3 regions of the Solwaraspora sp. WMMA2065 genome follow, and region 2 is predicted to be linked to each of the others. Evidence: predicted binding sites of a transcription regulator. Region 2 holds the regulator's gene; each other region holds the start of a gene.
What was found. The regulator HrcA, encoded in region 2, represses chaperone genes, less so after heat shock. The targets are predictions, from matches to a motif close to GGTTNGCACNCTCNNNNNGAGNGTGCNAACC.
Positions count from the first base shown of each region.

Region 1 (7,851 bases), 2.8 Mb from region 2:
TCTCGCTCTACAGCGGCCAGATGTGCACCACCCCGCAGAACATCCTGGTGCCGGCCGGCGGCATCGAAACCGATCAGGGGCACAAGAGCCCGGACGAGGTGGCCGACGGCATCGCCGCCGCGATCGGCAAACTGACCGGCGACCCGGCCCGGGCGGTCGAGCTCATCGGCGCGATCGTCGACGACGCGGTCCTCGACCGGCTCGCCGCAGCGGCCAAGCTCGGCGAACCGGTGCTGGAGTCGCGGGAGATCAGCCACCCGGCCTACCCGAACGCGGTGGTGCGTACCCCGCTGGTCGTCAAGCTCGACGCGGACGCCGACGACGTCTACGGCCGGGAGTGGTTCGGGCCGGTCACCTTCGTCGTCGCCACCGCGTCCACCGCGCACAGCGTCGAGATCTTCCGACGTACGGTCGCAGCCCGGGGTGCGCTCACCGCCGGCGTCTACTCGACCGACCAGCGGGTGCTCGCCGACGTGGAGACCGCCGCGCTGGACGTCGGTGTGCACCTGTCGGCGAACCTCACCGGCGGCGTGTTCGTCAACCAGTCGGCGGCCTTCTCCGACTTCCACGCCAGCGGTGCCAACGCCGCGGCGAACTCGGCGTTGACCGACGGCGCGTACGTCGCCGGCCGGTTCCGGATCGTCCAGTCCCGCCGGCACGTCTGACCCGGCGCAGCACGGGAGCCGGGTCGGCTCCCGTGCCGGCCCGGTGTCGGGTCGGCTCCCGTGCCGGCCCGCCGGTCACGCCGGCCGGCGCATCTGCAACTCGGTCAGGTCCGGCCGGGTCGGGTGCGGCAGGCGTACGCCGGTGTCGGCGAAGCCGAGCCGCTGGTACGCCCGTACCGCCCGGTCGTTGCCGACCACCACCTCCAGCAGCAGCTCCGGCCGCCCGGCCGCACGTGACCAGGCAGCGACCGCGTCTACCAGTTCGGCGAGCAGGCTCCGGCCGCGCCAGGCCGGGCTGATGTAGACGGCGAACAGGACGGACACCGACGGGTCGTCGCGCCAGACGTGTGCTCCCGCGTGCGCCACGAACGATGTCGGTCCGGTCTCGGCCACGAACTGGGCGATCAGGTCACCGACGGCGGACCGGGCTGCCCGCTCGGCGTACTCGTGCAGCGGGCGGGCCGCCGCGTCGGCGAGCCGTTCGATGAACGCCAGCGGCGAATCGGCGAGCATCTCCAGCCGCAGCGCGCGCATCCGGGCGGCGTCGTCGGCCCGGATCCGCCGGACTGCGGCTACCGGCGGTACGACGTGGTCGGTGTCGGTCCCAGTTCCCATGCCGGCATGCTTGCCCGGCGCGGCCCGGCGGACAACCGGAATCCCGCCTTCGGCCCGGCCCGTACCGGTCACGCCACCAGCCGCCACGGTCATGCCCTCGCCGGCAACGGGGTCACGCCACCAGCAGCAGGGCGGTGCCGAGTTGCCGGCAGTAGTCGATGCCGTGGTCGAGCCCGTGCCGCCCGGGGTAGCGGGCCAGCGCGCCGATCACCCAGGTCTCCCCGATCGCGAGGCAGCTGACGTGCCAGAGCCCGTCCTCGTCGCGCAGCAGCCAGCCATTCTTGATCGCGATGGTGGCCGCGTACTCGGCGGTGAGCGCGTCCCGCGGGCCGAAGTCGCCCGCACCGCGGACGGCGCGCATCTCGGACAGCAGCCACGGTGTCCACTGCGGCCCGGCCGCCCGCCCGTCGGCGAGGCAGCGCCCCAGCCTGGTCACATCGCGGGCGGAGACGATCGTGTTGCTCCACCGGTCGCGCTCCGGGGCCGAGTCGGTCAGTCCGCAGATCCGTACCATCCGCTCGATGGACTCCTGGCCACCGACCCGGTCGTAGGTGGCGTCCGCGCCGGGATTGTCGCTGTCCCGGATGATCGACGACAGCTGGGCGAGCTGAGGTGTCCGGAGCATGTGGCCCTGTTCGTCGGCGCGGCGCAGGTCGTCGGCGGCCAACCACACCTTGATCAACGACATGGTGTCGCTCTGTGCGGTGAAGTTCGGTGACCCGGTGATCAGCCCGGTACGCCGGTTCAGCGCCGCCCAGGAGAAGAATCCGTCGGTCGGTGTCGGCACCGGCCCGGCGCGCAGCAACACGCTGCGCTGATGGTCGTGGTCCTGGTCGGCGACGGTCCAGCCCGGCTCGCGCGGCGGTGGTTTGCCGGCGTCCCCGGGCAGGCCGCCGGTGAACGCCGACAGCACGATGAGTAGCCCGACGGCGGCGGCCACCGGGTGGCGTTGGCGGGCGCGGTCATGTCGGGGCGCGGTGCGGTCCGGCCGTCGGACGGCCCGGCTGCCAGGCGCGCGATGCCGTCCGGACTTCACGTTCTGCGGTGTACGGGACACACGTGGTCAACGAAATGTGGTGCCAGAGAGACTTGACTGGGGGTTAATGTCCCCTTTTGGGGTAGTGCGGTGCCGTCGGACCTCGTGTAGCGTGCGATTTCGGCTGCTGTACTCGGGCACCCGCACTGGAGTCCCGATCGGTGGCTTCGGTCGGCGAACGCGCCGACCAGAGGGCCGGCAGAGGCCCGGCACGACAGAAGTGAGGAAGTGCACCGTGGCGCAGGGCACCGTGAAGTGGTTCAACAGCGAGAAGGGCTACGGTTTCATCGCGGTCGACGGGGGGCAGGACGTCTTCGTCCACTTCTCCGCGATCGAGATGGACGGCTACAAGGCGCTCGACGACGGGCAGCGCGTCGAGTTCGAGATCGCTCAGGGGCAGAAGGGTCCTCAGGCGGAGAGGGTCCGGGTCATCGCCTAGTCGACACAGTCTGCGTACCCGCAAGGCGTCGGTTCTCCTGGTGGAGCCGGCGCCTTTCATCGTCTCGCCGCCCGGCGATCCTGCTCACCTGATCCTGACCGCGACCGCTGTCGGCGGCCGTGCGGCCCGAAGGGGTACGTCGGGCCGGCAAGTTGCTGTTCGCTTGCACTCGACAGGGGAGAGTGCTAAACAAGGATTGGCACTCGCCAACCGGGAGTGCCAAAGGTCGGGGCGGTGGGGCCACCGCCGTCGTCCCGCTTCGCGGGGTGGCGGAGATGGCCGGTCGTCGCGGGCTATCCGGCCCGGCCGGCGGACGTCACTGTCGTCAGGTAGCGACGTCCGAAGGTGCGTAGAGCAGGCGGCATGGCGGAGCTGACCGGCTCCGGTGCTGCGAGCGTCCAGGAGGACAACGCCGTATGGCCAAGATGATCGCGTTCGACGAAGAGGCGCGCCGCGGTCTCGAGCGGGGTATGAACACCCTCGCCGACGCCGTCAAGGTGACGCTGGGCCCGAAGGGCCGCAACGTCGTGCTCGAAAAGAAGTGGGGCGCCCCCACCATCACCAACGATGGTGTGAGCATCGCCAAGGAGATCGAGCTCGAGGACCCGTACGAGAAGATCGGCGCCGAGCTGGTCAAGGAGGTCGCCAAGAAGACCGACGACGTGGCCGGTGACGGCACGACGACGGCGACCGTCCTGGCCCAGGCCCTGGTCCGCGAGGGCCTGCGCAACGTCGCGGCCGGCGCGAACCCGATGGCCCTGAAGCGGGGCATCGAGGCCGCCGTGTCCAGCGTCGCGGAGGAGCTGAGCAAGCTCGCCAAGGACGTGGAGACCAAGGAGCAGATCGCGTCCACCGCGTCGATCTCCGCCGGTGACTCCAGCGTCGGCGAGATCATCGCCGAGGCGATGGACAAGGTCGGCAAGGAAGGCGTCATCACCGTCGAGGAGAGCAACACCTTCGGCCTGGAGCTCGAGCTCACCGAGGGTATGCGCTTCGACAAGGGCTACATCTCGCCCTACTTCTGGACCGACCCGGAGCGGATGGAGGCCGTCCTCGACGACCCCTACATCCTGATCGTCAACAGCAAGATCTCCTCGGTCAAGGATCTGCTCCCGATCCTGGAGAAGATCATGCAGTCGGGCAAGCCGCTGCTGATCATCGCCGAGGACGTCGAGGGCGAGGCGCTGGCCACCCTGATCGTCAACAAGGTGCGCGGCACCTTCAAGTCGGTTGCCGTCAAGGCTCCCGGCTTCGGTGACCGCCGCAAGGCGATGCTGACCGACATCTCGATCCTCACCGGCGGCCAGGTCGTCAGCGAGGAGCTCGGCCTGAAGCTCGACGCGGTGACCATCGACATGCTGGGCCGGGCCCGCAAGGTCCAGGTGACCAAGGACGAGACCACGGTCGTCGACGGTGCCGGCGACGCCGAGCAGATCCAGGGCCGGGTCAACCAGATCCGGGCCGAGATCGAGAAGAGCGACTCCGACTACGACCGTGAGAAGCTGCAGGAGCGGCTGGCCAAGCTGGCCGGTGGCGTCGCGGTGATCAAGGTCGGCGCGGCCACCGAGGTGGAGCTCAAGGAGCGCAAGCACCGCATCGAGGACGCGGTGCGCAACGCCAAGGCAGCCGTCGAGGAGGGCATCGTCCCTGGTGGTGGCGTCGCCCTGGTGCAGGCCGGCAAGACCGCCTTCGACAAGCTCGACCTGGTCGGCGACGAGGCGACCGGCGCGCAGATCGTGAAGATCGCGCTGGACGCCCCGCTGCGGCAGATCGCCGTCAACGCCGGCCTCGAAGGCGGCGTCGTGGTGGAGAAGGTCCGCAACCTGGAGGCCGGCCACGGCCTCAACGCCGCCAACGGCGACTACGTGGACCTGCTGCAGGCGGGCATCATCGACCCGGCCAAGGTGACCCGGTCGGCGCTGCAGAACGCCTCGTCGATCGCGGCGCTGTTCCTGACCACCGAGGCCGTGGTGGCGGACAAGCCGGAGAAGACCCCGGCTCCGGCGGGTGCGCCGGGCGGCGGCGAGATGGACTTCTGAGTCCAGCCACGCCGCAGTAGCGACAAGAAGGTAGCGACAAGACCGCAGGGCGGTTACCGGGCAGCTTCCCGGTAACCGCCCTGCGGCGTCTCTGCTCCCGCCGGTCAGCCGACCGGTGCGCAGACCGGCCGAGCGCCGATCAGGCGTTGGACCGGGCGGCCTGCACCGCCGCGTACGCGTCGACCAGGCCGGCGCCGGTGAGGTTCGCCGGGTCACCGCAGGTGTCACCGCCCCCGGTGCCGGCCTCGGCGGCGGTCTGCCGCAGGATCCGCGCCGTGCCGTCCAGATCACCGATCAGCTCCGGTTGCGCCGACCACAGCAGCGCCACCACCCCGGCCACCTGCGGGGTCGCCATCGACGTACCGTCCAGCGCCGCGTACCCGCCGCCCGGCATCGCCGACAGGACGTCGGCGCCCGGCGCCACCAGGTCCGGCTTGACGGTGCCGTCCGGTGCCGGGCCCCGGCTGGAGAAGTCGGTGACCTCCCGGTCGGCGTCCACCGCGCCGACGGTCAGCACATCGGTGTACGGGGCCGGTGGGTCGTCGACCGAGCTGCAGAACGGGCCGGTGTTGCCGGCGGCGGCCACCATCATCAGCCCGGCGGCGGCCAGCGCCTCGGTGGCCGGCCGCAACGAACCCAGGTCACAGCCTTCCAGCTCCGGGCAGCCCCAGGAGTTGGTCAGCACGTGCGGGGCGCGCTCCGGTCGCCCGTCGGCGAACGGGTCGCCCCCGGTCGGGAATGGGGCCAGCATGAACTGCAGGCAGTCCAGGTAGCGTGCCGGGTTGCCGAGGTTGCGGTCCAGGTTGACACAGCCGACCCAGGACGCGCCCGGCGCGACCCCGATCGAGGTGTCGCCGACAGCCGAGCCGAGCGTGTGGGTGCCGTGCCCGTTGTTGTCGGTCGGCGTACCGGTGCCGTTCCACGGGTCGAACCAGGAGTCGCCGCCGCCCCGGAACCCGTCCGCGAGCGCCGGGTGGTCGCCGTCCACCCCGGAGTCCGAGGCGCCGACCACGATGCCGGCGCCCTCGACACCAAGCTCCGTCCAGACCCGTTCGGCACCGAGCATGGTGATGTTCCACGGCGGGGTACGCGGAGCGGGCTGGTCGCCCCGTTCGGGCTCGACCGTGGCCGGCAGCGGCCGCAGCTGCTGACTGATCAGCACCCGGTCGACGTCGTCCCGCCGGGTCAGCCAGGGCCGCAGCGCCGGCCCGGCGTCCACCTCTATCGCGTTGACCAGGTAGTACGGCGTGTAGGACAGCCCCCACCCGTCCAGATCGTCGCGCAGGTCGGCCTGGCTGGCCTCGGCGGTGTCGACCAGCCGTTGAAAGACCGTACGGACCCGTTCGTCGCGGGCCTGCGGTCCGGTGCCGCGCGGCACGTCGGACAGGTCGGCCTGCTCCCGCAGCACCACGAACAGCCGTTCGCCGTGCAGTCCCGGCTGCCCGACGGCGAGGTGCACGGCGGCACCGGCCACCGCCAGCACCGCGACGGTGGCCACCGCCACCCACCGCAGCGGTCGACCCGCCAGCCGTGGTGGTCGACCCGCCCGCCGCCAACCGAGACCGAAGCCGAGGCCGACACCCAACGCGAGCGCCAGCGCCAGCCCGACGCCGGCACCGACCGCCGCCCAGAACGGCACGTCACGGCCGATGGCCAGGAGCAGCGAGACCTCTTCCGGGTCGAGCAGGGCCAGCGGTCCGGCGGCGGACAGCCCGGCCAGTACGCCGACCGGCGCGCTGGACCGGTCGGCGGCCCAGCCGATCGCCGCTGCCGCGTACCCGATCGGCGGCAGCACCAGGATCGCGGCCAGGTGCCCGCCGGGTTGGCCGATGCCGGCGGCGAGCAGCAGCAGCCCGACCCCGGCGACCGTCCCGCCGAGCAGGATGGTGCGCACCGCCGAGCGCCCCTGCGGGCCGGCACCGATCGCCGTCCAGAACCGGCGGGGCAGCAGTTCGGCGGCGTACCAGCCGATCGCGGCCGCTGCGGCGACGGCGAGTGCCGTCTCCACCGCGCCGCCCAGCGCGCCGACCCACCACCAGGGCAGCAGCATGACCAGCCCGGCCGCGACGGCGAGCAGGACAGCGACCATCCGGTCCGCCTTGCCGGACTGAGCGTGAGCTGGCTCGGCCTGAGCTGACTGAAGCTGACCTGGTTCGGCCGGACCTGGTTCGGCCGGACCTGGTTCGGCCTCGCTCGGTTCGGCCCGGCGCCGTAGCGCCCGCAGCCCGGCGGCGCCGCCGGCGGCGAGCACGGTGAGCGTTGCCAGGTACAGCTCATGGTGGACGGTCGGTACGGCCCGCAGCAGCCCGAAACCGCCGAGGGCGAACGCGGCGACCAGCCAGGCCCGGCCGGTCGCCCGTACCGCCGGTGACCGGGGCACCAGCGCCAGCAGCATGGTGGGTACGCCGACCAGCAGTGCGTTGCCGAACGCGATCAGTGGCCAGACCACCGCCGGGGTGGGCAGCCCACTGGCCTGCAGGACCTGGTCGGTCAGCCAGCCGCCGGCCTGCGCGAACACCGTTACACCGACCGACCAGATCGCGATCGCCACCGCGGCGACCGTCGGCCACACGCTGGCCGGCGGCGGCCCGGCGGCGGCGGACGGCTGCATCGGGTACGGCGGCTGCATCGGGTAGGGCTGACCGGGGTACGGGTAGCCGGGATGACCGGGCGGCTGCGTCATGTCCGTCACCCTAGGCGGCCGGATACGGTGGAGAGGTGCGTGACCCTGCCGTCTCCCGGTACGCCGCCGGCCAACTGTCCGTGACCCGCCGCGCCGCCGATCTGCGCCGCCTACGTGGCGAGCGGTTCGACGTACTGGTGATCGGGGGTGGGGTGACCGGCGTCGGCGCCGCCCTCGACGCCGCGTCGCGCGGTCTCAAGGTGGCGCTGGTCGAGGCCCGCGACTACGCCGCCGGCACGTCCAGCCGGTCCAGCAAACTGATCCACGGCGGGCTGCGCTATCTGGAGCAGCTCGAGTTCGGGCTGGTGCACGAGGCGTTGACCGAGCGTGGGCTGCTGGCCACCCGGATCGCCCCGCACCTGGTCCGGCCGGTG
Region 1 covers NZ_CP128361.1:5,676,042-5,683,892, forward strand. The annotation lists gene paaN (phenylacetic acid degradation protein PaaN) at 1-665, shown strand, start outside; gene O7610_RS25765 (GNAT family N-acetyltransferase) at 741-1,280, opposite strand; gene O7610_RS25770 (serine hydrolase family protein) at 1,393-2,316, opposite strand; gene O7610_RS25775 (cold-shock protein) at 2,552-2,755, shown strand; gene groL (chaperonin GroEL) at 3,172-4,794, shown strand; gene O7610_RS25785 (S8 family serine peptidase) at 4,934-7,477, opposite strand; gene O7610_RS25790 (glycerol-3-phosphate dehydrogenase/oxidase) at 7,513-7,851, shown strand, end outside.
Region 1: groL (chaperonin GroEL) is a predicted target of HrcA. The motif match lies at 2,950-2,980, and genes of this name have one in related genera.

Region 2 (7,851 bases):
AGCACATGGGCGTGCACGTGGAACACCTCCTGACCGGCGTACCGGCCGGTGTTGAAGATCAACCGGAAGCCGTCCGCAGCGAGCCCTTCGGCCTGCGCCACTGCGGCCGCCGTGGCCAGCAGCTCGCCCGCGACGGCGGGGTCGGCCGTGGCAAGCGCGGCGACGTCGGGGTGGTGCTGCTTCGGTATCACCAGTACGTGGGTGGGTGCCTGCGGGTGGAGGTCCCGGAACGCGACCGTGTTGACCCCGTCGTACAGCAGGGTGGTCGGCAGTTCCCCGGCGGCGATCCGGCAAAAGACACAGCTGTCGCTCACCCGACGGATGGTAGCGGTGACCGGGGTCCGGCCGGTCCACCGCCGCGCCACCAGCGCCTCAACCACCGCGCTACCAGCGGTCCAGCCGACCGGAGAGCAGGGCGAGTGCCGCGACACCGGCGGTCGACGTCCGCAGCACCGCCGGGCCGAGCCGCACCGGCCGGGCCCCGGCGTCGACGAAGGTGGCCAGCTCGGCGTCGTCGATCCCGCCTTCCGGCCCCACCACCAGCAGCACCGACCCGGTGGTCGGCAGGTCGGCGACGGCCAGCCGCTGCTGCGCCGACTCGTGCAGGACGAAGCTGGCGGCCGACGCCGCGCACCGGGCGGCGACCGCGTCGGTGGGCTCGGCCGGCTGCTGGTCGGACCCGCCGATCGTCGGCAGCCACGGCCGGCGGGCCTGTTTGGTGGCCTCCCGCGCGGTGCCGACCCATCGTTGCCGGGCGCGGGCACCACGGTCGTCGCGCCAGCGGGTCACCGAGCGGGCGGCCGCCCACGGGACGATCTCGTCAACCCCGACCTCGGTCATCGCCTGCACCGCCAGCTCGCCCCGGTCGCCCTTGGCAATGCCCTGCGCCACCACCAGCCGGGGGTCGGCGGCGCTGACCTGCCCGGTGTCGGTGATCCGCAGGTCGAGCTGGTGCCGGCCGACGGCCTCGACCACCGCGTCGGCGACACCGCCGCGCCCGTCGGCGAGCCGCAACCGCTCACCCGGGCGCAGCCGGACCACCGTGGCGGCGTGGTGGCCCTCCGGCCCGTCGAGGGTGTGACCCGGCCCGGTCGGCAGGCGCTCGACGAGAAACAGTGGGGCGCTCACGTCGGATCGGTTCTCCGCTGCTGCTCGGCGGCCGGCGTCGGGTCAGCCGTGGCCGTTGAACGCGTCGCGCATCCGGGAGAAGAACCCGCCCTGCTTGGTCAGCTCGGCGACCTCCTCGCCCCGGGCCTTGGCGAACTCCCGCAGCGTCCGCTCCTGCTCCGCGTCGAGCTTGGTCGGGGTACGCACGTCGAGGTGCACGTAGAGGTCGCCGCGGCCGGTGCCGCGCAGATGCGGCACGCCGCGCCCACGCAGCCGCAGGGTGGCACCCGGCTGGGTGCCCGGCTTGACGTCCACCGGCTCGTCGCTGTCCAGGGTCCGGATGGTCAGCCGGGTGCCGAGCGCCGCGGCGGTCATCGGCACGGTGACCCGGCAGTGCAGGTCGTCACCCTTGCGGGAGTAGACGTCGTGCGGCCGCTCGTGGATCTCGACGTACAGGTCACCGGCGGTGCCCCCGCCCGGCCCGACCTCGCCCTGCTGGGCCAGCCGGATCCGCATCCCGTCCTCCACCCCGGCGGGGATCTTGACGGTCAGCGAACGTCGGGTCCGCACCCGGCCGTCGCCGGAACAGGTGGTGCAGGGGTGCGGAATGACGGTGCCGTAGCCCTGGCAGGCGACGCAGGGCCGGGACGAGACCACCTGGCCGAGGAAGGTCCGTTGCACGGACTGCACCTCGCCGCGCCCGCCGCACGCCTCGCAGGTCGCCAGGTGGGTGCCGGCCGCGGTGCCCGCGCCGGAGCATGTGGTGCAGATCACCGCAGTGTCGACGGTGATCGGCGCCTCGACGCCGAACGCGGTGTCGGTCAGATCGAGCTCGAGGCGCAGGATCGCGTCGGCGCCGGGGCGGGTCCGCGACCGGGGCCCACGGGAGCCGGCCGCCGCCCCGAAGAAGGCGTCCATGATGTCCTGGAAGCCGACGAAGGGCCCGGCCCCGCCGGGGCCGCCGCCGGGCGCGCCGCCGGGTGCCAACGGGTCGCCACCGAGATCGACGATCTGCCGCTTCTGGTCGTCGGAGAGCACCTCGTACGCGGCGTTGATGTCCTTGAACTTGTCAGCCGCCACCGGATCCGGATTGACGTCCGGATGGTACTGCCGGGCCAACTTGCGGTAGGCCCGCTTGATGTCGTCAGCGGAGGCGTCCCGGCTCACGCCGAGAATCCCGTAGTAGTCCTTGGCCACTGCGTCTGGTGTCCTCATGTGTCAGTCTCGCATGTGCAGTTCGCCGGGTCGTATTGATCCTGCCCGCCGGTCAGTTCTGCGCCAGCAGATCGCCGACGTAGCGTGCCACGGCGCGAACCGTGGCGATGGTGCCGGGGTAGTCCATCCGGGTGGGCCCCAGCACGCCGAGGCCACCGACCATGACAGTGCCCGGACCGTAACCGGTGCTGACCACGGATGCGGCCCGCAGATTGTCGATTTCGTTCTCGTCGCCGATGCGGACCCGCAGGGTGCTCGGCTCCACCTCGCCGATCAGTTTGAGCAGGACGACCTCCTCCTCCAGTGCCTCCAGTATCGGGCGCAGGGAGCCCTGGAAGTCGAGTAGTCCCCCTCTGGCCAGGTTAGCGGTCCCGGCCAGGGCGAGGCGTTCCTCGTGCCGCTCGACCAGCGTCTCCAGCAGGACCGTCGAAAGCGTGGTCATCGCCGGTCGCAGGTCCGCTGGCACCTCGTCGACCAACGCCTGGACCAACGGCGGGGTGTCGGAGAGCCGACAACCGTCGAGCTTCTCGTTGGCCAGCCGACGCAGGTCGGTCACGTCGTCGGCACTGATCGGGGCCGGCAGCTCCACCAGTCGCTGCTCGACCCGGCCGGTGTCGACGATCAGGACCAGCATCAGCCGAGTGGTCGAGATCGGCACCAGTTCCAGGTGCCGGACCGACGACCGGGCCAGGCTCGGGTACTGCACCACCGCGACCTGGCGGGTGAGCTGGGCGAGCAGCCGGACGGTGCGGTGCACGACGTCGTCGAGGTCGACGGCGCCGGCGAGGAAACGTTCGATCGCCCTGCGCTCGGCCGGGCTGAGCGGTTTCACCCGGGACAGCCGGTCGACGAACAACCGGTAGCCACGGTCGGTCGGGACCCGCCCGGCGCTGGTGTGCGGCTGCCGGATGTAGCCCTCCTCCTCCAGCACCGCCATGTCGTTACGGACGGTCGCCGGTGACACCCCGAGCTGGTGCCGCTCGACCAGCGCCTTGCTGCCGACCGGCTCCTGGGTGGCGACGTAGTCCTCGACGATCGCCCGGAGCACGTCGAGTTTGCGGTCGTCGAGACCCATCTGCACCTCCTCCGCTGACACCGGTCGGACCGGTCCGAGGCTACGGTCCCGGCCGTCACGGCGGCCGCTGGGTGGCCGGACCGACGACGGACGCCGTTGCTGGCACTCGCCGGTTGTGAGTGCCAGCATACGTCGATCGGGCCGGGCCGGCGATGATCAGTTCGCCGGGCGGGGGCGTACCGGGCGATATGTCACCAAACGCACTCACCCTGTCGGATCGGGCGGTTCGCTCGGGCTCGGATCGGTCGGCCGGCGGGCATCGTAAGGCCGGCCGGCCAACCCAGCGCAAGCCGACCGACCAGCGGAGACGGCCTACCCGGACGGGAAATTCGTCGGCGGGGCTAACTGGCGCGGCTTGATCCCTCCCCCTACCGTGTCGGGCATGACTGAACCACCTCGCCCACCAGGGGAGTACGGTCCCGGCGGCATGCCGCAGGACCCCAACTCCCCGCCGCCACCTCCAGCGTCCTACTCGATGCCGGGCGAGGCCTCCTCTCCCGGATACCCCCCGCCGCCCGGCGGCGCGAGCCCGCCCCCCGGCGGATACCCCCCGCCCGGCGGTTTCCCGCCCGGCGGTCCGGCGTACGGAGGTCAACCCCCGTCCGGCTACGCCACCAACGACGACAAGACCTGGGCGCTGATCGCCCACTTCGGTGGCGCCCTGGGCGCGTTCATCAGCTTCGGACCGCTCGGTTTCGTCGGCCCGCTGATCGCCTACCTGGTCAAGGGTCAGCAGTCACCGGCCGTACGGGCGCATGCGCTGGCCGCGCTCAACTTCCAGATCCTCTGGTCGGCGATCGCCTTCGTGCTGCTCTTCGTCAGCTGGTGCCTGTTCTTCATCCCCAGCCTGGTGGTGTTCGCGATCCAGATCATCTTCGGGATCATCGCGGGCGTGAAGGCCAACGAGGGAACGCTGTACAAGTACCCGATGTCCGCCAACTTCATCAAGTGACGCCGCTCGCCCCCGGATCCGTACCGGCTCCGGGGGCGTCACCGGTGGTGACAACGGGCCACCCACGGAAGGTCGCCCAGCAGCGGTTTCACGGCAGCAGGTCACGGACGATCGCGTCGGCCAGCAGCCGGCCACGCAGGGTCAGTACCGCCTGCCCGGCAGTGAGCGCTTCGGGGTCGAGTAGTCCGTCGTCGCCGGCCCGCCGGGCCGCGACCCGGCCGGCCGGGGCCAGGCGCGCCAGCGGCAGCCCGCTGGCCAGACGCAGCCCCAGCATCACCTCTTCGAACTGCTGCTCGGTGTCGGTGAGTAGTTCCCGGCCGTGGCCGGGCGACCGTCCGGCGGCCAGCCGCTCGGCGTACGACCGGGGATGCCGCACGTTCCACCAGCGGACCCCGCCGACGTGGCTGTGCGCCCCCGGCCCGAGCCCCCACCAGTCGCCGCCGGTCCAGTACAACAGGTTGTGCCGGCACCGGCCGGCGTCCGACCGTGCCCAGTTCGACACCTCGTACCAGTCGAATCCGGCGCCGCTCAGGGCCGACTCGGCGGCGAGGTAGCGGTCGGCGGCGACGTCGTCGTCGGGGTACGGCAGTTCGCCGCGCCGCATCCGGGCCGCCAACCGGGTGCCGTCCTCGACGATCAGCGCGTACGCGCTGACGTGGTCCACCCCGGCCGCCACCACCGCCGCCAGCGACTCGTCGAAGTCCGCCGCGCTCTCCCCCGGCGTACCGTAGATCAGGTCGAGATTGACGTGCTCGAACCCGGCCTCCCGGGCCTCTCGGGCGGCGGTGACCGCGCGGCCCGGCGCGTGCCGGCGGTCCAGCACGGCGAGCACCGCCGCCGCGGTCGACTGCATGCCGAGCGACACCCTGGTGTAGCCGGCGGCGCGCAGCGCCCGCAGCGACGCCGGCGTCACCGACTCGGGGTTGGCCTCGGTGGTGACCTCCGCGTCGGCGGCCAGCCCCCAGGTGGCGTCGATCGCGTCGAGCAGCCGGGCCAGTGCGTCGGCGGGCAGCAGACTCGGCGTGCCGCCGCCGACGAAGACCGTGTCCACCTGCCGAGGCGGCCGGTCAGCCAGGACCTTCGCGGCCAGCTCCAGCTCGGCCAGCACGGCGTCCAGGTACTCCCCGACCGGTGCGCTGCCGCCGAGTTCGGCAGGCGTGTACGTGTTGAAGTCGCAGTAGCCGCAGCGGGTGGCGCAGAACGGCACATGCAGATAGACCCCGAAGCCGCGCCGGCCGCTACGGGCGAGCGCGGATGGCGGTAGCGCCCCGTCGGCGGGCACCGGCGTACCGGCGGGTGGTGCTCCTGGCATGGGACTAGTGTGCCGGCATGGATGAGCCCCGACCCACCAGGTCCGCGCAGCCACTGATCCGCACGGCCACCGCCGCCGGGATCACCACCCTGACCCTGGACAGCCCGGGCAACCGCAACGCGCTGTCCACCCCGCTGATGACCGACCTGCTCGCCGCGTTGTCCGCAGCGGTCGCCGACCCGCAGGTCCGGGTGGTGGTGCTGAGCCACACCGGGCCGGTCTTCTGCTCCGGTGCCGACCTGAAGGAGACCGCTGAGGCGTACGCGACCCGGCAGGTGCCGGTCGGGATGCTCGGCGACGTACTGGCGGCGATGTGGGAATGTCCCAAACCGGTGGTGGCCCGGGTCGGCGGCCCGGCCAGGGCCGGCGGGCTGGGGCTGATCGCCGCGGCCGACATCGCGATCTGCGACGCGGCGGCCACCTTCGCCTTCACCGAGGTACGGCTCGGAGTGGTCCCGGCGGTGATCTCCGCCACCGTGCTGCGCCGGCTGCAGCCACGGGCGGCGGCGCAGCTGTACCTCACCGGTGAACCGTTCGACGGTGCCCGGGCGGCGCAGATCGGTCTGGTCAGCGCCGCCGTACCGGCCGGGGAGCTGGACGCCGCGGTGACGGCGAGCTGCGCCGCGCTCGTCCGGGGCGCTCCGGGCGCCCTGGCCGGCACCAAGCAGCTGCTCCGGCGCACTCCGCCGACGGACATCCGGGCCGAGACGGCCGAGCTGCGCGAGCTCTCCACCGGATACTTCCTCTCCGACGAGGGCCGCGAGGGCGTACGGGCGTTCCGCGACAAACGCGACCCGAGCTGGCTGCCGGGACGGTGAGCACGGATACTCGCCCCGAAACGGGGTAAGTCCGGCGTACGGGGCCGAGGCGTACGGCGTAAGGGTCGGGTACGGCAAGCGCGCGGGGCCCTCTCCCGCTGGACGACACAACCGTCCCTGGTGTACCAAAGGTCCCAGCAATACGCGTGGGGGTGACGGTGCGGGCTCGGACGGTGCTGGTGCTGGTCGCCGTGCTGGCGGCAATCGCCCTGTTGGGCGGGGTCGGCCTGGGCCGGTGGATCGGCGATTTCGCGTTGCCCGGTGGTTATCGGGGTTGCACCGTCGAGCTGCCCGATTCCATGCCCGGGGCCGGCGACGGCCAGTTGCGCCGGGTGACGCTCGATCCGGAGCAGATGGCGAACGCCGCCACCATCGCGGCGATCGGAGTGCAGCGCGGGCTGCCGCCGCGTGCCGTGGTGGTGGCGCTGGCGACCGGGTTCCAGGAGTCCAAGCTGCGCAACCTGACCGGCGGTGACCGGGACTCGGTCGGATTGTTCCAGCAGCGACCCAGCCAGGGGTGGGGCACGGTCGAACAGATTCGCGACACCAGGTACGCGACGAACGCGTTCTACGCCGGCCTGGAACGGATCCGGGGCTGGCAGGACATGCGGGTCACCGACGCCGCCCAGGCGGTCCAGCGGTCGGCCTTCCCCGAGGCGTACGAGAAGTGGACCGACGAGTCGCAGGTGCTCACAGCCGCGCTGCTCGGCGAGGCCACCGGCGCGGTCGCCTGCACGGTGACCCAGGATCCGGTGATGCGGGGTGCCGAGGCGACGGCGGCGCTCACGGACGGTCTGCGGCTGGACTGGGGCGGGCTGGAGTCGCTGCTGCCGGGACCGACCACGCCGTCACTGAGCGTTCCGGCAGAGAACACACAGGCCGGGTGGCGATATGCGCACTGGCTGGTTTCCCATGCCACTGATCACGGCGTCAAAAGGGTCACGTTCGGCGATCAGGAATGGACTGCGGAAGGCGGCAGTTGGTCGTCGATTTCCGGCAGTGAGATCGAGACCGGGCGGGTGATGGCGGAGGTCTTCGCCTGACGTCGACAACTGCCCCCTGGTTGCACATCTTAACTGACAGTTAGCGCAACATGCGGCAAATTATACAATCCGGACATCTCGCACGATGCTCCTGTACCGAAAGTGCGTGCCCCGACACCTCACGTGCGATCAACTGTGGCCGACCACACGGCCCGCGAATTGCTGACAATCGGGCCCGGGCGGGCCGGCCGAGAGGCGGGCTAGGATCGGCATCCGCCAGGCCCAAATGGGCGCACCACCGACAGGACGGGAAAGCTGTGTTCGATTACGGCGGGCGGACCGGTTACGAAGCGATCAGCGACATCGACCGCAAGGAGTTCCACGAGCAG
Region 2 covers NZ_CP128361.1:2,875,551-2,883,401, forward strand. The annotation lists gene O7610_RS12980 (histidine triad nucleotide-binding protein) at 1-314, opposite strand, end outside; gene O7610_RS12985 (16S rRNA (uracil(1498)-N(3))-methyltransferase) at 385-1,128, opposite strand; gene dnaJ (molecular chaperone DnaJ) at 1,171-2,304, opposite strand; gene hrcA (heat-inducible transcriptional repressor HrcA) at 2,375-3,397, opposite strand; gene O7610_RS13000 (DUF4870 domain-containing protein) at 3,780-4,349, shown strand; gene hemW (radical SAM family heme chaperone HemW) at 4,438-5,661, opposite strand; gene O7610_RS13010 (enoyl-CoA hydratase-related protein) at 5,679-6,479, shown strand; gene O7610_RS13015 (hypothetical protein) at 6,632-7,522, shown strand; gene O7610_RS13020 (phytanoyl-CoA dioxygenase family protein) at 7,780-7,851, shown strand, end outside.

Region 3 (7,851 bases), 1.0 Mb from region 2:
CTGGTCCTGGTCCTGAGTCACCGTGCCGTCGGAGTGCGGGACGGGCATCGGTGCGCCGGCGGTGTCGGCGGCCGACGCCGTCGCGGCCGCGTCGTCGCGCTGGTTCGGCACGACGTTCGGCCCGGTGGCCGGGTCCGCACCGGCGGCGGCTGGCGCCGCCGGTTCGGCGGCGGCGCCGGTGACCGATCGTCCGGCGGAGTCGGTACCAGCGGCGGCAGCCCCGGGGTGGTGGGTCACCGCGCCAGCGGCACCGATGGCGGCGGTCACCGCCGGGGCCGGTGCGGCTGCTGACTGCTCGGTCAGCAGTGCCGGTGTACGGCGGCCCGGCGCGGCGAGCAGCAGCAGGGTCTTCGCCACGGCGGTGACCAGGTCGTCGGTGCCGCGTAGCAGCCCGCGGGCGCCGGCAGCCAGCGCGGCCGACGCCACCTGCGGGTCCTCCCCGCCGAACAGCACGATCACGCTGCCCGGCGAACGGGCCAGCACCCGGCGGGTGAAGCTTGCGCTGTCCGGACGGGCCAGGGCGGTGTCGGCGAGTACGATCTCGGCTGGCCGTTCGGCGAGCCGCAGCATCACCTCCGGTTCAGAGACTGCTGTGCGTACTGCGGCGGAGAGGCCGAGCCGGGCGGCGGCGGCGGCGATGTTCTGAGCTGCAATTACCGTTCGTACACACACGAGCACCTTGCGCACTTGTGACTCCCCTCTCCCGCCAGCAGCAGATCACGCGAGGCACGCTCGCTCATGTGCTTTGCCACGAAAAAAGATGAAAGTTCAGGACCGGCGGCCACGTCGCCGACCGGCTATCGCGCGCAGGTTCCGACCCGGGTGTTCCCACACGTTCCGGCACGGGTGATTGAGCAGTGGGACTCCCGGGTACCCCGGTGACATGAAGGACCGGAGCGCTTGCGCGGCCGGCCGCCCGGTCCTACCACGAAGTGTCCGCGGGAGCCGCGCGGAAGGAGGGGTGCAGATGTCGGATGTACGCCGACTGCCCGGACCGATCGTCGACCTGTGGGAGTGGCAGATCCTCGGTGCCTGCCGTGGCCGGGACAGCGCCCAGTTCTTCCACCCCGACGGTGAGCGGGGGTCGTCACGCAACCGCCGGGAGTCTGGAGCCAAGGCGGTCTGCCGGACCTGCCCGGTCCGCGCGGAGTGCGCCGCGCACGCCCTGTCGGTGCGCGAGCCGTACGGGGTGTGGGGCGGCTTCAGCGAGTCGGAACGGCTCCGGCTGCTCGCCCTCGGCTGGGAGGATCTTGCCGACCGCCGTGGCGGCCGGGTCGATGTGCAACGGCTGGAGGCCCGGCTGGGCCGACCGCACAAGTCGACCGTGCCGGCCCAGCGCCGGCCGGAGTCGGCCGCCGTCAGGCCGCAGCCGGCTGACTCGGCCACCGCCGCCTGACCGCGGCGAACTGTCACCTACCGCGCGGCTGCGGTCGCGGTCGCGGCCAGCACGGCCGCGACCTCGGCCACGGGCCGCCGGTTCGATTGTCCCTACTGGACTGTTACGCGGACCGAGTGCCAGCCTGTCGCCCCGTCCGGGGCGACAGGCTGGCGTAGTTCGGGCTGGGTGGCACCGGTCCCGTCAGTGGCCCGGACCTGCAGTAGGTGCTCACCCGAGGTTGCCGGCCACTGCCAGACCCACTGCACCCAGGTGTCTGCGGAGACCGCCGGGGCCAGCTCGGCCGGCTGCCAGGGGCCGTCGTCCACCCGTACCTCGACGCCGCTGATGCCCCGGTGCGGGGCCCACGCCACCCCGGCCACCGGTACGGTGCCGGCGGACAGTTCGGCGCGGACCCGGGGGGTGTCGATCCGGGACTGGGTCTTGATCGGGCCCTGCGCCGCCCAGCCGCGCGGCACCCAGTACGCGTCGAAGTCGGCGAAGCTGGTCAACTCCAGCTCGGTGACCCACTTGCAGGCGGAGACGTACCCGTAGAGGCCGGGCACCACCATGCGGACCGGAAAACCGTGCTCGACCGGCAGTGGTTGACCGTTCATTCCGACCGCGAGCAGCGCGTCCCGCCCGTCCAGCAGCGCTTCGGTCGGGGTGCCGCAGGTCCAACCGTCGACGGACCGGCCGACGACCTGGTCGGCTCCGGGCAGCGGGCCCGCCTCGACCAGCAGGTCCCGCACCGGTACGCCGAGCCAGCGGGCGTTGCCGATGAGAGTCCCGCCCACCTCGTTCGAGACACAGGCCAGCGTGACGTACCGCTCCACCAGCTCCATCCCGAGCAGGTCGGAGTAGCTCAGGGTGATCGGGTTGGTCACCCGGCCGTGGATCCGCAGCTGCCATTCGTCCGGGTCGACCTGGGGCACGACCAACGCGGTGTCGATCCGGTAGAAGTCACGGTTGGTGGTGACGTACCGGCTCAGCCCCGGCGCCGCCGGGTCCACACCCGAAGGCAGCGGCGGCGCGGCGTCGACCGGAGCGGGCAGCGACACCGCGGACCGGGCGGTGGCCACCCCCCGGCGTTGTGCCAGCCAACGACCGCCGGCACCGGTGACCAGGGCGGCACCGACCGACACGCCGACGCTGGACAGGAAACGGCGCCGGTCGGCGGTGCCGGCACCGGGCTGAACCGGTACCGGTTCATCCGACGAGGCCGACGAGGCGACGGAAGCCGGCCGCAGCGGGCCGGCGAGCAGCGCCCAGAGCAGCAGCGCGGCGGCGGACGCGCCGATCACCGCCGGCAGGACGGCGGCCGGCCCGGCACCGGGCCGGGTGAGCGCGGCCGCCGCGCCGACCACGCCGAAGACCGCGACGCCGACGAAGCCGACTGCGAGCCGGCCGGCGGCCAGCACCCCGATCACGGCCGCGAACCCGGCGAGCAGTACGCCGGTGCCGATCAGCAGCGCGGTCTTGTCGTGTACGCCGAACACGTCGATGGCAAACTGTTTCAGCGGCTCGGGGACGGTGTCGACGACCACCCCGCCGACCGCGACCAGCGGTGCCGAGCGGGCGCCAGTGGCTACGGCGATCAGCTCGGCCAGGCCCAGGGCGAGCGCGGCAGCGGCCACCCCGGCAAGCGCTGCGAGCGGTCCGGGCAGGCGGCCCGGCGGTTCGGTCTGCGCAGCTGGCCCGGTCGGCTCCGGCCCTGTCGCGTCCGGCACCGTCGGCTCCGGCCTCATCGCGTCCAGCCCATCTGTCCGGCACCGTACGGGGTCGACGGCGCGTAGGTACCGCCGACGATACGCAGAATCCGCGTGATCAGAAACCTCGGGCAGAGTGCGCCCTCGGCCGTACTGATCACGCGGATCCAGGTGGAACAGGTGGAACAGGTGGAACTCCCGGTCAGAAACCGGGGCCGTGCTGGTGGCCGTGTCCGTGGTCGTGTCCGTGCCCGCCGGCGGCCGGCTCGGCCTTCTCCGGCTTCTCCACCACGAGACTCTCGGTGGTGAGCAGCAGCCCGGCGATCGACGCGGCGTTGCTGACCGCGTTGCGGGTCACCTTCACCGGGTCGATGATGCCGGCCCGGGCGAGATCGACGTACTCACCGGTGGCGGCGTTGAGCCCGTGGCCCCAGTCGCCTTCGAGCACCTTGCCGACCACGACGTATCCGTCGTAGCCGGCGTTCTGGGCGATCCACCGCAGTGGCTCGTGCAGCGCCTTGCGGACCACCGACACGCCGACCTTCTCGTCGCCGTCGAAGCCGAGGTCGTCGTCGAGCACGGCGGCGATCTGGCTCAGCGCCGCGCCGCCACCGGGGATGGTGCCCTCCTCGACCGCGGCCTTGGTCGCGGCGATGGCGTCCTCGATGCGGTGCTTGCGCTCCTTCATCTCCACCTCGGTGGCGGCCCCGGCCTTGATCACCGCGATGCCGCCGGAGAGCTTCGCCAGCCGCTCGGCGAGCTTCTCGCGGTCCCAGTCCGAGTCGGACGCGTCGATCTCCTTGCGGATCTGGGTGACCCGGTCGGCGACCTCGGAGTCGTTGCCGGCACCGTCGACCACCGTGGTGGTGTCCTTGTCGACCACGATCCGCCGGGCCCGGCCCAGCGACTCCAGCCCGACCGCGTCGAGCTTGTAGCCCAGCTCCGGGGCGATCAGCTCGGCGCCGGTCAGGATCGCCATGTCCTGCAGCATCGCCTTGCGCCGGTCACCGAAGCCGGGGGCCTTGACCGCGCAGATCTTCACGGTCTTGCGTACGGCGTTGACCACCAGGGTGGACAGCGCCTGCCCGTCGACATCCTCGGCGACGATCAGCAGCGGCTTGCTGTCCTGGACGATCTTCTCCAGCAGCGGCAGCAGCTCCTCGATCGAGGAGATCTTCTGGGTGGTGATCAGGATGTACGCGTCCTCGAGGACCGCCTCCTGCGCTTCGGCGTCGGTGACGAAGTGCGGGGAGATGAAGCCCTTGTCGAACTGCAGGCCCTCGGTGACCTCCAGCTCGGTGGCCAGGGTGGAGCCTTCCTCGACGGTGATGACGCCGTCGCGGCCGACCCGCTCCATCGCCTCGGCGATCAGCTCGCCGATCGTGGCGTCCTGGGCCGAGATCGTCGCGACCTGCGCGATCGAGCCCTTGTCGGCCACCTCCGCTGCCTTGGCCAGCAGCGATTCGGAGACCTTCTGTGCGGCCGCGTCGATGCCGCGCTTGAGGCCGGCCGGGTTGGCCCCGGCGGCGACGTTGCGCAGACCTTCACGGACCATCGCCTGGGCGAGCACGGTGGCGGTGGTGGTCCCGTCGCCGGCGACGTCGTTGGTCTTCGTCGCCACCTCCTTGACCAGCTGCGCACCGAGGTTCTCGTACGGGTTGGTGAGCTCGATCTCCTTGGCGATGGTCACGCCATCGTTGGTGATCGTCGGAGCGCCGAACTTCTTGTCCAGCACGACGTTGCGCCCGCGCGGGCCGAGGGTGACCTTGACCGTGTCCGCGAGCGTGTTGACGCCGTGCTCCAAGAGGTGCCGGGCGTCGTCCGAGAAACTCAGGATCTTCGCCATGACATTCCCTTCACAGGCACTAGCCGTCGGCCGGCCGGCGGCTGCCGGCACCGGCCGACGGGCGACGCCCCGAAGCCCCGGGCTGGGGCTTCGGGGCGTTCAGCACTGGCAGTAGGTCACTTCTCGATGACCGCGAGGACGTCGCGGGCGGAGAGCACCAGGTACTCCTCGCCGGCGTACTTGACCTCGGTGCCGCCGTACTTCGAGTAGATGACCGTGTCGCCGACGTTGACGTCAACCGGGATCCGGTTGCCCTTGTCGTCGACGCGGCCGGGGCCGACAGCGAGGACGGTGCCCTCCTGCGGCTTCTCCTTGGCGGTGTCGGGGATCACGATGCCCGACGCCGTGGTGGTCTCAGCCTCGTTCGCCTGGACCAGGATCCGGTCCTCGAGCGGCTTGATCGCAACCTTGGTCGCGGTAGTCACGGGCATACCCTCCTGGGGTATCTGGTTTTGGTGCCGGCCACGTGGGTAACCGGCGTCAATCTGCCTCATGTCCACCGGGCGGATCCGTCGTCGCGGGTGCCGGACCGCCTGGCGTTTCGCTCACCGGCGGGAGCCGGCGGGCTGGCACCCTCGACCCGAGAGTGCTAACCGCAGATTAGCAGTCGCCTGTGCGGAGTGCTAGCCCGATGGCCGAGCATGGACAATGTCGCGGTGCACCCGGACGAACTGGCCGCCCTGCGCGCCCCGGAAGGCGCGGCCGCGCTGGTCACCGCAGCCGAGGTGCTGGCCGCACCGGGCCGGACGGATCCACTCGCGGCGGCGACCGCGCTGCGTACCGCCGGGGTGCCGGCACCGCTGGCGACCGCCGCGCTCACCCAGGCCGCGCTGCGCGCCCGCGCGGTCGGCAAGTTCGGCCCGGCCGCCGCCCGGATGTTCTTCACCCGCGCCGGCCTGGAGCAGGCCACCCGGTCGGTGGTAACCGACCGGCGCGCCGACCGGTTACGCGCCGCCGGGGTACGCCACCTCGCCGACCTGGGCTGCGGTCTCGGCGCGGACACCCTCGCCGCCGCCCGGGCCGGCATCCGGGTGTACGCGGTGGAGGCCGACCCGGGCACCGCCGCGATCGCCGCCGCCAACGCCGAGGCGACCGGGCTGGCCCACCTGGTCGACGTGGTCTGCGCCGACGCCACCGGAGTCGACCTCACCGGCTACGACGCGGTCTTCTGCGACCCGGCCCGCCGGTCCGGCACCGGTCGGCGCACCTTCGACCCGGACAACTACTCCCCGTCCTGGGACTTCGTCCGGACCCTGGTCGCCCGAGTGCCACGGACCGTACTCAAGGTGGCACCGGGCATCGACCACAGGTTGATCCCGCCAGGAGCCGAGGCCGAGTGGGTCAGCGTCGACCGGGAGGTGGTCGAGGCGGCGTTCTGGTGCGGCCCGCTGGCCGACACCCCACGCCGGGCCACCCTGCTGCGGACCGGCCAGCCGGCCACCGACCTGACCGGCGACGGCGGCGAGCCGGTCACCGTCGGCCCGGTCCGGCGTTACCTGTACGACCCGGACGGGGCGGTGGTCCGCTCGCACCTGGTCGCCGCGTTCGCCGCGACCGTCGACGGCACTCTCGCCGACGAGTCGATCGCCTACGTCTACGCCGACACGCCGACCGACACGCCGTACGGCAGGTGTCTGGAGATCACCGACGTGCTGCCGTTCTCGCTGAAGCGGCTGCGGGCGCTGCTGCGCGAACGCGGTGTCACGCGGCTGGAGATCCTCAAACGCGGATCCCCGCTCGACCCCGCCCAGTTGCGCCGCGACCTGCGGCTGCGTACCGCCTCTGGGGCCGGCGTGGCGGCGAGTCTGGTGCTGACCCGGGTGGCCGGCGCCCCGACGGCGCTGCTCGCCCACCCGGTGCCGGCGCCGGGCCGGTGAGCGCGCCAGCCTGATGAGCGCGCGGGGCCGGTAACGTCGCGCGGCATGGCAGGTACCGCGACTCCGGCGACGACGCTGCTGACCAAGCGGCAGATCACCTTCCAACTGCACCCGTACCGGGTCTCGCCGGACACCCCGGACTACGGCGCGGCGGTCGCGGCCGCCCTCGGCGTCGCCGCCGAGCAGGTGTTCAAGACGCTGGTGGCGCAGGTCGACGGGGCACTCGCCGTCGGCGTCGTGCCGGTCACCGGGGAGCTGGACCTGAAGGCTCTGGCGGTGGCGCTCGGTGGTAAGCGCGCGGTGCTGGCCGAGCGGGTGCTCGCCGAACGGACCACCGGGTACGTCCGGGGCGGGATCAGCCCGATCGGGCAGCGTAAACGCCTGCCGACGGTGCTGGACGCCTCGGCGCAGCGGTACGCCGAAATGTACGTCTCGGCCGGCCGCCGCGGGTTGCAGTTGAGTATCACTCCGGTTGACCTCGCAGCGGTGACTGGCGCCCGATTCGCCCCAATCGCTGCTCACTGATCCGGTCAGGCGACGGGCAGGTGTCCGCCGCGTTGCTGAATTGTTATCGCGAGCAACAAAACTGGTGACGTCACCGTCTTGTGCCCGGCGCCACACTCCTAATACGTTGCCGGACACAACAAAAACCGCGATGGCCCAGCTCAGCCCCAGGCCGTTGCCGTCGCCGGCCGGGCCTCCGGAGCTCACCAGCGCCCCGCGAGCCCACGCCCGAGACCGCACGACACACACCAGCACAACCCCTTGTACGCGAAACATCACCCTTCGAAAGGACCCGAGCGATGCGCAAAGGGATCCTCAGCACCGCCGCCGCCGGTGTCCTGCTCGCCGGCGGCCTGACCGCCTGTGGCAGCGACACCGGCACCGACACCGGCAGCGGCGACACGCCGACCCCGAAGATCGGCGTGATCCTGCCGGACAGCGCCTCCTCCGACCGCTGGGAGACCGCCGACCGGCGCTTCCTGCAGGAGGCGTTCGACGCCGCCGGCGTCAACGCCAGCATCCAGAACGCCCAGGGCGACA
Region 3 covers NZ_CP128361.1:3,904,561-3,912,411, forward strand. The annotation lists gene O7610_RS17735 (response regulator transcription factor) at 1-687, opposite strand, end outside; gene O7610_RS17740 (WhiB family transcriptional regulator) at 968-1,396, shown strand; gene O7610_RS17745 (molybdopterin-dependent oxidoreductase) at 1,489-3,042, opposite strand; gene groL (chaperonin GroEL) at 3,287-4,930, opposite strand; gene groES (co-chaperone GroES) at 5,047-5,355, opposite strand; gene O7610_RS17760 (class I SAM-dependent methyltransferase) at 5,572-6,807, shown strand; gene ybaK (Cys-tRNA(Pro) deacylase) at 6,853-7,332, shown strand; gene O7610_RS17770 (sugar ABC transporter substrate-binding protein) at 7,611-7,851, shown strand, end outside.
Region 3: groES (co-chaperone GroES) is a predicted target of HrcA. The motif match lies at 5,495-5,525, and genes of this name have one in related genera.